DNA from 2 places in the Aerococcus sp. NPDC058936 genome. Region 2 is predicted to be linked to the other one. Evidence: predicted binding sites of a transcription regulator. Region 2 holds the regulator's gene; the other holds the start of a gene.
What was found. The regulator HrcA, encoded in region 2, represses chaperone genes, less so after heat shock. The targets are predictions, from matches to a motif close to TTAGCACTCNNNNNNNNNGAGTGCTAA.
Positions count from the first base shown of each region.

Region 1: the regulator HrcA is predicted to act here: its motif matches at 2,533-2,559, upstream of clpP (ATP-dependent Clp endopeptidase proteolytic subunit ClpP).

Region 1 covers NZ_JBHYKZ010000005.1:63,369-72,111, forward strand. The annotation lists gene gap (type I glyceraldehyde-3-phosphate dehydrogenase) at 1-369, opposite strand, end outside; gene ACFW0C_RS05215 (sugar-binding domain-containing protein) at 407-1,444, opposite strand; gene clpP (ATP-dependent Clp endopeptidase proteolytic subunit ClpP) at 1,758-2,354, opposite strand; tRNA gene ACFW0C_RS05225 (tRNA-Arg) at 2,648-2,719, shown strand; gene ACFW0C_RS05230 (DUF1304 domain-containing protein) at 2,922-3,281, shown strand; gene ACFW0C_RS05235 (cell wall hydrolase) at 3,508-4,332, opposite strand; gene rbfA (30S ribosome-binding factor RbfA) at 4,772-5,167, opposite strand; gene infB (translation initiation factor IF-2) at 5,180-7,441, opposite strand; gene ACFW0C_RS05250 (ribosomal L7Ae/L30e/S12e/Gadd45 family protein) at 7,522-7,809, opposite strand; gene rnpM (RNase P modulator RnpM) at 7,799-8,098, opposite strand; gene nusA (transcription termination factor NusA) at 8,117-8,743, opposite strand, start outside.
Region 2 covers NZ_JBHYKZ010000008.1:103,769-112,511, forward strand. The annotation lists gene dnaJ (molecular chaperone DnaJ) at 1-397, opposite strand, end outside; gene dnaK (molecular chaperone DnaK) at 488-2,314, opposite strand; gene grpE (nucleotide exchange factor GrpE) at 2,393-2,935, opposite strand; gene hrcA (heat-inducible transcriptional repressor HrcA) at 2,957-4,009, opposite strand; gene ACFW0C_RS07600 (M20 family metallopeptidase) at 4,259-5,446, opposite strand; gene ribF (riboflavin biosynthesis protein RibF) at 5,665-6,612, opposite strand; gene truB (tRNA pseudouridine(55) synthase TruB) at 6,630-7,541, opposite strand; gene ACFW0C_RS07615 (DNA-directed RNA polymerase subunit beta) at 7,801-7,992, opposite strand; gene murA (UDP-N-acetylglucosamine 1-carboxyvinyltransferase) at 8,008-8,743, opposite strand, start outside.

The DNA of each region.
Region 1 (8,743 bases), on a different contig from region 2:
AGCTGAGATGATAACTTTTTTAGCACCAGCATTGATGTGTGCTTGAGATTTTTCTTTTGTAGCGTAGAAACCAGTACATTCTAGAACGATATCAACACCTAAGTCACCCCAAGGTAAATCGTTTGCGTCACGTTCAGAGTATACAGTGATTTCTTTACCATCGATAGAAATACCATTTTCAGTAGTTTCGATATCGTGGTTGAAAGTACCATGAGCTGTATCATATTTTAATAGGTAAGCTAAGAATTCGTTGTCTGTTAAATCGTTGATTGCCACGATTTCTACATTTGATTCATTTTCTTCCCAGATACGACGTAAAGTTAAACGACCGATACGACCAAAACCGTTAATTGCTAATTTAATTGCCATACTACAAAATTCCTCCTTAATGGAATACAAAATTATTTTAATGGGATTCCCCATTTAAAACCATATTTGAGGCACCTTGATCAGTTATAATGACTAACTGTTTAGGTGCAAGTTTTGCAAAAGCCTGTATTGCTTCTGCTTTTACACTGCCTCCAGCAATCAGAATTGGCAAGTCAATATCTGCCAAGTCTTCAAGTTGTAGACCAATTCTAGGGATTCGATGTACTATGTTTCCTTCTTTATCAAAGAAACACCCGAACACTTCCCCTACAGCGTGGTTACTCTTAATCTTAGATGAACTTTCTAAATCAAGTCCCCTACGCCTTGCCATAATTTTAGCATTACCAACACTAAAAAGCAAAATGTTAGCCTCTTTTAACCGCTTTAAAGTTGATTGAATCACGGGATCATTCATTAAAGCCATATTTGCCACCTCAGATAAATTCTCGGGAGCATATAAGGAAATATTGTGACCGTGTAACTTTTGCGCTAGAATATCGCTAATTGTATTGGCTTGAGTTGCTGAAGCATCTCCGATCCCACCCCTGGCTGCGACCACAGTAAAGTGTCTGTCAGTAGAAGGTGCTAGTTGAACATGTTCACTCACCTCTAGCATAGTTGAACCACCAGTAACAGCAATCGTATGATTCCCCATTGGTAAATTCTTGTCTAAGTATTTTGAAACTTGTAGACCCATTTCAAATAAAATATGTTGATCCTGGTCGATATCTCCTGAAACAATTCGAGCATCTGCTATGTTGAGCACATCAGCCAAATGTTTTTCTTGTAAGTGAATTTTATTTGTATCACGCCACAAGTCTTGACCTGTAGCAATTGCTCGTTCTCCTTTTGGCGTAATTGTCATACCCGTGGGAGAAGAATCAATGAGACCTTGTTGTTTCAAAACATCCGTGATTGTACGTAGCGGTCGTTCGGTAATTGCTAACTTTTCAGCTAGTCCCTTCCGACCAATCGGACCATCTTTGAAAATCCGCTGTAAGACGGTGATTCTCTCAAAATAGGTCTTCTGAACTTCCGGCACTACTTCAGTAATACTTTTAAATAATTCGTCCATAGTCCCCACTTTCCTAGTACAAAAACGTTGAGTGAAAAAAGACTGGGACTTTTATTGTCCAGGATGTCTTTTTTTGACCACCTTACGGTAAAAAAATTTGATTCCTTCGAATCTCATCTCTTTACATGAGTAATCATACCAATAAATTTATCCGCTTGCAAGCTTTTAGGGGCACTTTTCTCCTATACGGCTATGAAAAGTATTACGCCTTACAAAGAATATATATTTAAGAGTTTATCCACGGTCTATACCGAACCCTTTAAATAAAAAGAAGTAGGTTTTACCCCACTTCTCCAGATTTAAAATCCGTTCATTATTTTTCTAATTCATCATTTTTAGTCATAATTTGATCTAATAAACCATATTCTAACGCTTCTTCTGCTGTTAACCAGTTATCACGGTCTGTATCGCGTTCAATCACTTCTACAGGTTGACCGGTCATTTCAGAGTATAAACGGTTCATTTTTTCTTTTGTTTTCAAGATGTGGCGAGCAGCGATTTCAATTTCAGTAGCTTGTCCTTGAGCGCCACCTAATGGTTGGTGAATTAAGATCTCAGCATTTGGTAAGGCAAAACGTTTACCTTTAGTACCTGCAGCTGCAATAAATGAGCCCATTGATGCTGCCATACCCATTACAATTGTTTGTACATCTGCATGTACGAATTGCATTGTATCGTAGATGGCCATACCAGAAGTGATAGAGCCACCTGGTGAATTGATGTATAGGTAGATATCCTTGTCTGGGTCTTGAGCGTCTAAGAATAATAATTGAGCGATAATTGAGTTGGCTAAATCATCATTAAATTCCCCGCTCAACATAATAATACGATCTTTTAATAAACGAGAGTAGATATCGTAAGCACGTTCACCGCGAGAAGATTGTTCAATAACTGTTGGTACTAAGTTCATTTAAATGTCCTCCTTTTAAACTTGTATATGGCTATTATACCTTTATGGTCAAAATTGGTCAACAAATATAACTTTTTGACTTTCCCCATCATTTTAGCATAGAAGGTTTATTCTGCCCAATAGCTGGCCTTCAAGGGCTTGAAAAATGTAACAACTGTCCATGTTGATACCTAAGATATCATCACTTCTTAAAAACGATTGATACTTTCAGATTCCTATAAAAGCTTGAATTTGACTAAAAACTAGGCTATAATAATTCTGTTATTGTTTTTTACCAAAATATACAATAATTTGCGCCCGTAGTGTAATGGATATCACATAAGATTCCGGTTCTTATAATGGGGGTTCGATTCCCTCCGGGCGTATTCAGATAAAAAATTATTAAGTTGTTGCTATTTATGAGTGACAGCTTTTTTCCCTTACCCTAGAAAATGCTTTAATTTCTTTTTTCAAGTGTTCATGTTAATGCAGCTTAACGTTGCATATATAAATCCTTTGAAAAATCATAAAAATGTTTTATATTTAGAAAACGAAGATTACTTTGTCAGTTAAGAGGAGAGATTGACCATGTCAGTTATAACAACTGTATTAACTTTTTTAGTCGCTTTAGAATTCTTTTATATCATGTATATACAAACGATTACTACCACATCAGTCCAAACAAGTAAAATATTCAATATGGAAAGAAATGAGTTGAAGGGAAAATCATTGAATACCTTATTAAAAAATCAGGGTATATATAATGGTCTCATCGGTCTAGGGCTATTATATGCATTATTTTTTAGTAGTGCCTCTATTGAAATTGTTCGTATGATATTTGTCTACATTATTTTAGTAGCCACATATGGTAGCTTCACTAGTAGTAAAAAAATTATATTGACACAAGGTGGACTATCTATTTTAGCTTTATTCTCAACCTTCCTATAATTGAATGCACAGCGTAATACTTGATAGAATACTTATTTGAACCCTAGTTTAACTGTCTATTTTTTTGCGTCATATGTGAATAAATATTTAGATGGTTTTTCTATTATTGGAACGATGAAACTTCACTAAACAACCCCCTACCCTGTAATATCGATCTTGTAAAAAAATAATAAACAAAAAATCGGGATAGCTCCCGATTTTTTTGTTTATTGTATTTGAATTTAAATTAGAAGAATACGTTTGTCACGCCATCACCTGAGGCACGGAATGATTCAGCTGATGTAGTTACACCGTTAGTTAATACATCGTTAACAGCTTGGTAAGTTTCTTCTGATACAGTAGCGCTAGCTGCCATACCATTTGAAACAACTTCAAATTGACCAGATGCGTTAACTACCGCTGATAATGAAGTACCACCCCAGTTACCTGAGTTTGCACGGTTAAGGATTACAGAGAATACTGCTGCTTTTTCAGAGTAGCTTGGACCAGCTTCAGTTTCTACTACTTGTAATACTTGGTAAGGGATTTCTTCTGCTGCTGAATAAGAAGAAGTTGAAGTTGTTTCTGTTACTTCTTCTGCTTCATATGAAGTTGCTGTTGCTTCTTCAGCTTCATACGCTACAGGTTCAACAGTTGTTTCTTCTGCTACCTCTTCAGTTGCGGTTTTTTCAACTGTTTCTTCTGCTACTTTGTAAGTGTCTTTTTTCTTGTTAGCATCTTCTACTACAACTTCGTCTACTTCACCTTCAGCATTTTTAGTGAATGAAATAGAATTAGATGGGAAGATTAAATCAGCATTTTCAATTTCGTTGATTTGAACTAATGTGTTCACATCTACTCCAGCTGCGTTAGCGATCACTGATAAAGTGTCACCGTATACGACAGTGTATTCAGATGTTGATTCATCAACTGCTTCCATATCCGCTGAAACTTCTTCAACGCTACGCGCTGTCCATTCCGCTGCTTTCGCTTCTTCAGTGTTAAATCCTGCTGTCGCAAATAATGCTGACAATGCAAATGTTGTTCCTAAAATCGTTTTGTTAAATTTCATGTTAAGTAAAACTCCTTGTATGTTTAGCTGTTGCTAAGTTGTTTATTTAGCCACTGTTTCGACTACATGCAATATACTACACGGTGTGGATTCAAAAAGAAACCCTATAAACCCATTCGTTAAGGGGCTTTAAATGGACTGAAATGTTTTGTAATTTTTAATATTTACGTCTCAATTATTACAATTCGCCGCATTCCCAGTCTGACAACATTCTTAGCACTTTCATGGATTCTTGCATATTTTAATAAGTTATATTTATGACATTGTATGTAACAAATTATTTTTGAAAAATGAGTATATTTCACCACGCAAAAGGTCGATATATCAGCATTTCCCCTCCATATTTTCAAGATTCAATATAAAAATCAACCTCACAAACAATAAAAAGGCCCCAAGAATTACAGCATACTTGCTGTACTCCCTGGGGTCTTTCTACATATTAATCGACTAACGTATCTGATTCAGCATCAGACATGCTATCAAAATCATCTTTTTTATTTAATTGTGCTAGCAATTGGTCGATATGGTTACCATATTCAATTGAACGGTCGCGTTCAAAGAATATTTCCGGTGTTTTATAGATATTTAGGCGTTTACCAATTTCAGAACGAATTAAACCACTAGATTTTTCCAAACCTTTTTGCGCTTTTTCACGTTCACTGGCTAATTCACTCAATGTAGTGTAGAAAATAGTTGCTTGTTGTAAATCTCCAGTAACTTCTACATCAGTAATTGTAACACCTTCAACGCGGGGGTCTTTGACAGTCTTTCTCAAGATATCGTTGACGTCGCGAAGGATCTCTTGACTTACACGCTCAGCTCTATATTTTGCCATTGTGCATCACCTCTATTTTTTCTTCACTTCTACCATACGGTATGCTTCAATTTCGTCATCTACTTTAATATCGTTGTAGTTTTCAATTGTAAGACCTAGTTCGAATCCACGAGATACTTCTTTCACATCATCTTTAAAGCGACGTAACGAACCTAATTGACCATCATAGATGACAATTGAATCACGGATGATACGAACTTGTGAGTTACGGTAGATTGTACCATCTAATACGTAACCACCAACAATTGTACCTACTTTAGATACATTGTAAGTTTCACGAACTTGTACAGTACCGGTTACTTCTTCAACGAATTCAGGGTCTAACATACCCGTCATCGCTGATTCTACGTCATTAATTGCATCGTAGATAATGTTGTATAGACGTACTTCTACTTCATCAGCATCTGCTTGTAATTTAGCTTGTGGTGTAGGACGCACGTTGAAACCAATGATTAAGGCTTGTGAAGCTTGACCTAAAGTAATATCACTCTCGTTAATCGCACCAACAGCTTGGTGAACGATGTTTACTTTAACACCTTCAACTTCGATTTTCTTCAAGCTTCCAGCTAAGGCTTCAACAGAACCTTGAACGTCCCCTTTGATAATGACATTAACAGATTTCAATTCGCCTTCTTGTAGCGTTTCGAATAAGTTGTCTAAGGTTACAGCATGGTTTGCTTGACGACGTTCTTGTAAGGCACGGCTCGCACGTTCTTCACCGACGGCACGGGCTGTTTTTTCGTCATCAAAGGCTACAAAGCGGTCACCAGCTTGTGGTGATTCTTGTAAACCAGTGATTTCAACTGGTGTTGATGGGCCAGCTTGCTTGATACGACGACCAGTATCGTTAGTCATAACACGGACACGTCCATGTGTATCACCAACAACGATTGGATCCCCAACACGTAATGTACCTTCTTGGACTAATAATGTCGCAATAGCACCTTTAGATGGGTCAAGACGGGCTTCGATTACAGAACCTAAAGCTAGACGGTTTGGTACAGCTTTATATTCCTCTACATCTGCAACTAATAAAATCATTTCTAGTAAGTCACTTACATTTTGACCGAATTTAGCTGAGATGTTTACGAAGATTGTGTCCCCACCCCACTCTTCAGAAATTAGGCCATATTCAGTTAACTCTTGCATTACACGGTCAGGATTAGCTGTTGGCTTATCGATTTTATTTACTGCAACGATTATCGGTACACCCGCTGCTTTGGCATGGTTAATCGCCTCAACGGTTTGTGGCATTACACCATCATCAGCTGCTACTACAAGTATTACGATATCCGTTACATCAGCACCACGCGCACGCATCGTCGTGAAGGCCGCATGTCCTGGTGTATCTAGGAAAGTGATTAAACGGTCATTTTCACGTACTTGGTAGGCACCAATATGTTGTGTGATACCACCCGCTTCGCCGTCAACAACTTGAGCGTTACGTAAGTAGTCAAGTAAGGTTGTTTTACCATGGTCAACGTGCCCCATGATGGTTACAACCGCTGGACGAGTTTCTAAGTCTTCCTCATCTGCATTCTTAGCTTCTTCAAAGTAATGTTCAAAGTCTGCTTGGTCAACAATAACTTTCTCTTCAGCCTTTACACCATATTCTTCTAGAATTAACTCGATAGCATCTTTATCTAATGCTTGGTTTTGTGTAGCTGGTACACCCATCAAGAATAATTTTTTGATAATCTCCGCTGGCTCACGATGAATTTTTTTAGCGATATCCGCAACAGTCATACCTTCAGTATATTCCACTTTTTCTGGAAGTGGCTTATTCTTTCTTGGTGGTACTGGGTTGCCTTGAGGGCGGTTTTGGTCATTGTTAAAACGACCTTTTTTCCCTTTTTTGCCTTTACCTTTAAATCCGCCATTTTTATTATTAGTGTTGTTTTTAAAATTATTTTTTTGATTATTCATATTCTTATTCTCTTTTGCTGGGTTATTGCGATTTTGCGACTTGTTTTGTTGCTGATCTTGCTTAGCATTTGCTTTAGCAGGTGCTGGTTTATTAGAGCCTTTTTCTGCAGGTTTATTTTCAGCTTTCTTAGCTAGTTGACTTTCAGCTGCTTTCGCTGGCTGTTTATCGTTGTCTTCCTTAACTGCTGATTTATTTGCAAAGCCACTTTTCAGCTTATTTACTTCGTCCTCAGTCATTGATGCCATATGGCTTGAATATTCAAAACCTGCTTGTTCTGCAGCTTTCAATAACTCTTTACTTGATACGCCAATTTCCTTAGCAACTTCGTAGACACGTTTTTTTGACATGTCATCACCTTCCTTATTCTACTAATCTCTCATACTTTTTACTCTCCTATTTGATGTAAAAATATACGTAAAAATCTAAATTATTTTTTAAAGCTTTTCACAAACCCGCGGTCTAAGAAAGCGACTATCGATCTCTTTTTACCTAAGGCAATTGAAATTTCTTCAGTTGTAAACATCTGAACGCATTCAACTTCATAAAAAGCACATTTATTCTCTATGTTTTTCTTGGTTTGTTCGCTGACATCAGTAGCCATGACCACTAAAATAGCCGTCTCTTGCTGGACAGTTTTCATGACAGTTTCAGTACCTGAAACCAGTTTACTAGCTGCTTGTGCCAAACCTAACAAATTCAACTTATTATTGTTCATTTTCAAAAAGCTCTTTTCTGGCTTTTTGATGGGCAACATAAGCTTTCAATTCACTATAAAAATCATCCGGAATGGATACATTTAAGTGTCTATCTAGCATGTGTTTGTCCCAAGCCTTTTGTACGACTTCTGGATCAAGGGATACATATGCACCACGCCCATTTTTCTTACCTGTCGGGTCAATTTCCACGACGCCTTCAGGATTACGAACAATTCTAATTAATTCTTTTTTAGGAAACATTTCATTTGTCACAACACATTTTCGCATAGGAATTTTTCGTTGTTTCATGTTTGATCCCACCTAATCTTAGCCTTCTTCGTTTAAACGCTCTTGTTGGTCTAAATCTTCTTCACCAATTAATGCTTCATCACCAATAATGTCGTTATCTTCGCCTTCAACATCAGCAATTTGCTCTTCAAGTGCTTCTGGACCGACATTACCTTCTTCAAGATCATCGATAGCTAACAAATCTTCTTCATCAACTGAAGTTGAACCTTCTGTCATTGCTTCATAATCTTCAACAGTTTCAATATCTTCAGCTAAAATTGGATCAACGTCTTCGTCAACCAATTCTTTTTCCGCGAAACGCTCTGCATACTCTTTTGTTTGTACATACGCTTCAAAGTCAGCTTCAGATTTAATATCAATCTTGTGGTTTGTTAATTTGGCCGCTAAACGCGCATTTTGGCCACGTTTACCAATAGCTAATGACAAGTGGTTTTCTGGTACGACAACCACACATGACGTTTCACCTGGTACAAAGTGTACAGATAATACATCAGCTGGGTTCAGGGCATTAGAAATGAAGGTTGCCATGTCGTCTGACCATTGAACGATATCCATGTTTTCGCCTTTTAATTCGTCTACAATACGTTGTACACGTGAACCACGAGGGCCAACACAAGTACCTACTGCATCGATATTCGCGTCGTT
Region 2 (8,743 bases):
GTTGCGGTGCATTTGGGTTAGCCGTACGGCCGCCTCCACCGAAGCCACCACCAAAACCGCTGAAGCCGCCGCCTCCGCCACCAAAGAATTGCTCAAAGATGTCTTCAAAGCCAGAGCCACCATAAGATTGGTAACTACCGCCACCAAATCCGCCGCCTCCACCGAAGCCGCCGTCAGTAGCTGCGTGTCCGTATTGGTCATAGGCTGCACGTTTCTGCTCATCACTTAAGACTTCGTATGCGTCAGAAATTTCTTTAAATTTGTCTTCTGCATCCGCTTCTTTATTGATATCTGGATGATATTTTTTTGATAATTTTCGATAGGCTTTCTTTATTTCATCCTTACTTGCGGTCTTTGACACGCCAAGGACTTCATAGTAGTCTCTTTTTTCAGCCACGCTGTACTCCCCCTTGAATCATGCGTTATGCAGTCCATCATAACATAAGAAACCCCGCCCTCATAGAAGACAGGGTTTGAAACTTATGGATTATTTATCGTCGTTAACTTCCTCGAAGTCAGCGTCTACATCGCCATCATTGTCTGAAGAGTCGGCTGCACCTTCTTGACCTTCAGCTTCTTGCGCTGCTTGTTCATACAATTTAACAGTTAAAGCTTGAATTTTTTCGTTTAATTCATCTTTTTTAGCTGTCATTGCTTCAACATCGTCAGCTTCTTGCGCAGCTTTCAATTCATCTTTAAGCGCGTTAGCTTCGTCAAGTTCAGCTTGATCAACTTTACCTTCTAATTCACCAGTTGTTTTTTCAACTTGGAAGATTAATTGGTCAACTTCGTTTTTAAGATCTGCTGCTTCTTTACGTTTTTTATCTTCTTCAGCATTCGCTTCAGCATCTTTCATCATACGATCGATTTCGTCGTCTGATAAACCTGAGTTAGATTGGATGGTAATTTGTTGCTCTTTACCAGTACCTTTGTCAGTCGCTTTAACATTTACGATACCATTTTTATCAATATCAAATGTTACTTCGATTTGAGGCACACCACGAGGTGCTGCAGGAATATCTGTTAATTGGAAACGACCTAATGTCTTGTTGTCTGCAGCCATTGGACGTTCACCTTGTAGTACGTGTACATCTACAGCAGGTTGGTTATCAGCAGCTGTTGAGAATACTTGAGATTTAGATGTTGGGATCGTTGTGTTACGGTCGATTAATTTAGTGAACACGCCACCCATTGTTTCGATACCTAATGATAATGGTGTTACATCAAGTAAAACGACATCTTTAACGTCACCTGAGATAACCCCACCTTGAATTGCAGCACCCATAGCTACTACTTCGTCAGGGTTTACTGAACGGTTAGGATCTTTACCAGTTTCAGCTTTAACCATGTCGATAACAGCTGGGATACGAGTAGAACCACCAACTAAGATAACTTGATCAATATCTGATTTAGATAAACCAGCATCAGATAAGGCATTTTTAACTGGTTGTTTTGTACGTTGTACTAAGTCGTAAGTTAATTCGTCAAATTTCGCACGAGATAAAGTAACTTCCAAGTGAAGTGGACCTTCAGCACCAGCCGTAATGAATGGTAATGAAATTTGTGTTGAGGTTACACCAGATAAGTCTTTTTTCGCTTTTTCAGCAGCATCTTTTAGACGTTGCATAGCCATTTTGTCAGAAGAAAGGTCAATACCGTTTTCTGATTTAAATTCGGCGATTAAGTAGTTCACGATAGCGTTATCAAAGTCGTCCCCACCTAAGTTGTTGTCACCAGAAGTAGATAATACTTCAAAGACACCGTCACCTAATTCAAGGATAGAAACGTCGAAAGTACCACCACCAAGGTCAAATACTAGAACTTTTTCGTCTGCGTCAACTTTGTCTAAACCGTAAGCTAATGCGGCTGCTGTTGGTTCGTTAACGATACGGTCAACTTCTAAACCAGCGATTTTACCAGCATCTTTAGTTGCTTGACGTTGTGCATCGTTGAAGTAAGCTGGAACAGTAATAACTGCGTTTGTTACTTTTTCTCCTAAGTAGTCTTCAGCGTAACCTTTTAAGTATTGTAAGATCATTGCTGAAACTTCTTGTGGTGTATATTTTTTACCTTCAACTTCTACAGTGTAGTTGTCTTCACCAATGTGACGTTTGATTGAAGCAATCGCGTTAGGGTTTGTTACCATTGAACGTTTTGCTACTTCACCAACTTGGCGCTCACCATTTTTGAATGAAACAACTGAAGGTGTTGTACGGTTACCTTCTGGGTTAGCGATAATTTTAGGTTCGCCACCTTCTAATACAGCGACTGCAGAGTTAGTAGTACCTAAGTCAATTCCGATAATTTTTGCCATAATAAAACACGTCTCCTTTTTTAATTAATCTATCAATTTAAATGAATTTATCTGTGGTTAAAATCTATGTTAAATGAATTATTGTGCAATAGAAACCATCGCAGGTCGTAGGACACGATCTTTTAATACATAACCTTTTTGGAAAACAGCCACTACTTCTTCAGCTTGCTGTCCTTCTTCAGCCGGTACCGCACTTACAGATTGATGGAAGTTTGGATCGAAGAGTTCACCTTTAGGGTCAACGACTTCAACACCTTCCTCTGATAAAGCTTGCAATAAGCTTGCGTGTACCATTTCGATACCCTTCACTAATTGCTGAGATGACTCATCATCCTTAGCTAGTTCTAAAGCGCGTTCCAAGTTATCGATAGCTGGTAAGATACCTTTAGCTAGATTCTGTGACCGATACTTTGAAGCAGATTCACGTTCAGTTTGGTTACGACGGTGCATATTTTGAATTTCAGCAGATAGACGCATAATTTGGTCATCTTTAGCTGCTAATTCAGCTTGAAGAGAAGCTAATTCGCTATCTTCTTCAGCTACTGTTTCAACTTGCTCGTCTTGAACGTCAGTTTCATTGATTTCTTCATCAACATTTAAATCTTGTTGATTATCGTCCATTTTTGTCAATTGATAGACCTCCTAAGATTTATAATAATTGTCCAGGTATCTAACCATTTCTTTTGAAATACTTTGGAAAAGCTGCGCCATACGAATGTAGGACATACTTTCCGGCCCAAGTACCGCAAAAGTAATTAACTTACCTGATTTTACAGTACCCATGCTAGTAGACATTAAACTCATATTCTCCAATGTCGGATCTTTAAGTTCCTTACCCACCCTCACTTGGATACCTTGGTCTGTGGTATTAATCAGTGAAGTGATCACTGATCGATCTTCTAGTAATTGACTTAATTGTGCAATACTAGTCGCATTAGCTGAATCAGCTAATGAAGAAAATAAATAATTTTGACCATTTACCATCATGCCATCACTATTGAACTGATTCATAAACCGGTGAATCAAAAGATTACTGTCTTCATCAGACCGGTTCATTTGCTCAATATCTTTTAAATAGTATGTTTGCAGCCTTTCAATCACTGTTGCTAGCTCGAGGCCCACAAGTTCTTGATTCATAATCTCTGCAATACCCTCAATCAATTGCGGTGTAACCACCTCGTTGAATGACACAATTTGATTGCGAATGACACCTTTATCTGTCACCAATATGACTATTGCTTGGTCAGCGGTTAAAGACAATACTTGAAAATTGGCCAATCGTTGCTTTGCAATATCTGGCCCCATCGAAATAACGACGCTTTCTGAAAGCGAGGCTAAAGTCGCAGCCGTTTTTCGAATCACTTGACTCAAATCGTTATAAGGATCGTGGAATATCTCTCTAAGTAAAGCATCTTCCTCTTCCTCAAGCTCTAAATCAATCAATCCGCCATAATATGGCATGATGTGATTAATATAGTAACGATAACCCGCTTCAGCTGGCACTCGTCCAGATGATGAATGGGTTTTGGAAATCAATGATAAATCTTCAAGTCTGGCTAATTCATTACGTATTGTAGCAGAACTTGCGTTTATTTCTTGATGTTGAGATAAAGTTTTCGAACCGACTGGTAATTGATGTTTCGAATAATGATCAATTACCGCCTGTAATATTAAACTTTGTCGTTTTGTTAACATCTTATCACCTCATTAGCACTTAACAACTCTGACTGCTAACATGTCTATAATATATCACCTATCATTTCTTTTGTCAATAATAGTCAAACTTTTTTTTGACTTTTTTTGACTTTTGAATTTCCTTTTAATAATTCAAGCTTTTGGATCAAGTAAGACTGGCTATGGTATCCATTAATTCTATAGAAAAAGGACACCAAACTATTTGTAATAGTCAAGTGTCCTTTCGTCTTTCATATTTTTTCGATACGCCTATTTGTTGTCACGTAACCAGTTAGTTGCTGCTGTTGCTAAGGTAGCAGATCCAACAATTAATGCTTCTTCGTTGAATTGTACCAATGGGTGGTGAACAGGGTATACTTCGCCGTTGGCATCTGGTAATGGACAACCAATGAAGAAGTATGTTGATTCTGGCAATCTGCTAGCAATGTGTGCGTAGTCTTCTGAAGCTAAGTATGGTGGTACGTTCAACACGTCATAATGACCAGCCAAAGCTTCATTAGCATAAGCCATCACTTGTTCAGCCATTTTTTCAGAGTTGATTAATGACGGACAGTCTGCCATAACTTCATATTCAGTTTCAGCACGGAATGCTTTACCAATATGTTCAACGATTTCTGGCAAACGTTTTGAAACGTGTTCTGCTGATTCTGGGAACAATGAACGAGAAGTACCTTCTAAGACAACTGTGTCTGGGATTACGTTGATGGCACCACCTGGCGCATTGATGTAACCCATAGATAATGACGCACCCTTGTTAGACGGTAATTCGCGAGCTAAGATGCCGTTTGCACCATTAATGATTTGGCTAGCCACAAAGACTGGGTCGATACCGTTGTTTGGCATTGCACCGTGGGCACCCACACCTTTAATAGTGATACGGAAGTTTAAAGCAGATGCTAAAGCTTCTTTTTGGTGGATCTCAACATCCACTTTGTCCCCATTTGGCCACATATGTAATGCCATACCGGCGTCTGGTGTTGGATTTTCTAAAATACCTTCTTCAACCATTACACGTCCACCGTTTAAAGTTTCTTCTGCTGGTTGGAATAAGAATTTGATTTGACCTTCTAATTGGTCTTCGTTTTCTTTCAACATTTTTAGGACCATTAATAAAATAGTGGTGTGCATGTCATGGCCACATAAGTGTCCATTTTCATTTTTAGATGTACATGACGATTGAGCTTTTTCAGTAATGGCTAATGCATCCATGTCTGCACGTAACAATAAAGTTTTACCCTTGGCAGAATCACCCAATGTCCCTGTAATGCCGTATGAATTTCCTACGTTTTCGTATGGAATTCCAAACTCATCAAGTTTTGATTTCACAAGTTTAGTTGTTTCTGGTAATTCAAAACCAACTTCAGGGTTTTCGTGTAATTGGCGACGAACTTTTACTGCATCATCAAAAAATTCTTTAGCACGATCTAAATATGCCATTGTGATATTCCTCCAATATTTTTTATTTTCCAATTTCATTCTACTATTAATTTAGCATTATTCTAATCATATCTATAAAAAATATGACTAAAAAGGCTTTAATATCAACATTTACATTTTCATTGATTATATTTGCTTACTTCTTGAAAAAAAAAACGCCGAAAATCTTTCTTCAGCGTTCATATCAAAGCGTATATTTGACCTTTTTTACATTAAATCTATTTTCGTAAACTTTCCAAATATGCTTCAGCATCAATGGCATCTTGGTCCATTTGTTTGATCAAGGCTTCAATGCCATCGAATTTAAGTTCAGGTCTCAAGTATTTATGCCAATAAACCGTTACGTATTCACCGTAAATTTCCTCTTTAAAATCTAAAAGATGAATTTCTACTGTTCGCTTACGGTTTTCTCCGAAGGTAATATTAGTCCCGATTGATGCCACACCAGGATATACTTGGCCATTCAACAACATTTCAACCACATAGACCCCTTCCACTGGGATCAGCGATTCACTAGGCACCATCAAATTAGCTGTTGGATAGCCAAGCTCACGTCCGCGTTTCTCTCCGTGAACAACGATACCATCAATTGAATAGATATAGCCCAATTGTCGGTTAGCTTTGTCAATTTGACCGGTATTCAAGTCATGTCGAATTTCAGTTGACCCCACCTTGCTGGTATCTTCCGATAACTTATTCACTTCAATAATGTTAAAACGACCAGCCGCATGGGACGCTAAGGTCTGCATGTTGGCGATATCCTTTTTGCCGTAGGTATAGTCAAAACCCGCTACCACCGATTTGGCATGCAAACCAACCATATATTGATCGACAAACTCTTGCGGTTTCAAGGCTGCGAATGATGACGTTAATTGCGCGACATAAAGGTAATCCACCCCAAGTTGTGTCATTAATCGTTCTTTCTCGGCTAAAGTTGTTAAATAAGTCACCCCTTCAGGACGGATTTGTTGGTACATGATCCTTGGGGCCATATTGAAAGTCATTACAGCCAGTGGTAATTGCAAACGGTCAGCCTCATCACGGGCTGCTTGAATAACCGCCTGGTGACCCCTGTGGACCCCATCAAAAAATCCCAAAGCCAAGACAACATCGCCCGCATAGACCGTTGACTGTTCAAAAGGATGGTGTAAATTTATCGTTTTCATTCAGTATCGTCCAATCTTTAAAACATTTTACTAGGTTTTATTTTACCATCTTTACTTGGATGGACATCATAAAGCGCCTTTAATTTGCTGTCGATATAAGCCGTCACCGGTAATTGGTTTCTTAAATCAGCTGGTAACGTCGCTAATTCTAGGACTGACCCATTTTCCACCAATTTCACTAAGTGCCTATCCTCAGTTGGAACCTGCCACACGGGATAGGCAGATAAGGCCGATTCAATTGGTACCAACCAAGTATAATCATTTGCTTCAACCGCCTCTGCTAATTGTGATAGTGTCAGACAATCTGCCCTTGAAAAAGGGGTTGACCCGTCCCGAGTGAGGCTAGTCATCGTCGCTGGCACCCCTAGTTTTCGCCCTAAGTCGCTGGCTAAAGTGCGGACATAGGTCCCCTTGCCACAAACCACTTCAAAAGCAAAAACTTGCTTGCCGTCCTCAAACCGGGACGAACCCACTAACTTGAAGTCGTGGACAAATACAGGATGTTCAGGTCGTTCAACCTCAAGGCCTTCACGGGCATACTCATACAGGCGTTTCCCTTTGACTTTTATTGCCGAATACATGGGCGGAATTTGGATGATATGACCTGTTAATTCATCCATCAATGCTTGAATCTGATCGTCTTCGAAAGGATTGGCTAAAGATTCCTCAGCAATCACTTCACCCTCTGAGTCTTCAGTTGTCGTTGCAAAGCCTAAAGTAATTTCGCCAGTATAGACTTTGGTTTTGTCCATCAACAATTCGACCAGTTTAGTCCCCTTACCCAAACAGATAGGTAAAACTCCGTCAACATTAGGGTCTAAGGTCCCTGTGTGACCAACTTTTTTCATTTTTAAAATCTTTCTTACTTTAAATACACAGTCGTGACTCGTCATGCCACGTTCTTTCCACAAAGGCAAAATGCCATCCATAAACTCACCTCATATCTAGCTTATTGTAACATATGAACCATTAAAAAACTGATTCGAATTGAGGTTAATCATTATTTGAACCGGAAAAATCCTTGTCCAAAAATATGACAATCTTGAAAACAAACCTCGACAATCATCATTTGGCTACGAAACTAATGGCATGTTGCTGGTCAGCTTGACCATCCACTTTTCCATCTTATATCAAAAAAACCAAGAACTAAAATGGTCTAGTCCTTGGCCCTAATTGGTCATATTGAATTTAACGAATAAATGAGAGGACATGGTTCCAGCTAGCTGGGTTTAAGAAATTGAAGGCTGATTGGTCAGACGACATGCTGTATCCAATCAAGCCACCGATAGTGAATAGTAGGAAGCCCACAATCAATAGCAGTAATCCCCAAAATACAATTTTCTTCCATGGTTGGTTGATATATTGATGATAATATTTCATAGGGTCACGACCAATCTAATCTAGTAAACTAGCAAGTTCTGCGTCTGATTTCCCATCCACATCCACGCGAAGCACGTTTGCGCCTAAGGCTTGTAATTTCTTTTCGAATGAATGGTAACCACGGTCTAAATATTTTAGTTCAGATACTTTGGTCATCCCTTCAGCCTTCAAACCAGCTAGAATTAAGGCTGCTGCTGAACGTAAATCTGAAGCGGCTACTGCTGCTCCTTGTAACCTAGCAGGACCGTTCATAACAGCTGTATTGCCGTTAATATTAAAGTTAGCGTTCATTCTACGCAATTCTTCTAAGTGCATAAACCGATTTTCAAAAACGGTTTCTTCCATTTCTGAAGTACCCTCTGCTAAAACTTGGGCAACTGTAAATGGTGATTGAATATCAGTTGGGAACCCTGGATATGGTAAGGTTCTAGCTTTTGTTTGATGCAAAACAGTTGAACCTTGCACACGGACACCGGACACGTCTTCAGTAATTGTCGCCCCTAATTCTTTTAACTTAGAAATCAACGGTTGGTTGTGTTCTGAAATCGCATCTTCAATGTAGACGTCACCTTCAGTAATGGCTGCAGCTACCATAAATGTTCCTGCTTCAATACGGTCAGGGATGACAGAATGTTCAGTTCCTTCTAGGCTTTCAACCCCGCGGATTTTAATGGTATCTGTACCGGCACCTTGAACGCGACCACCCATTTTATTGATAAAGTTGGCTAAGTCGACGATCTCAGGTTCACGG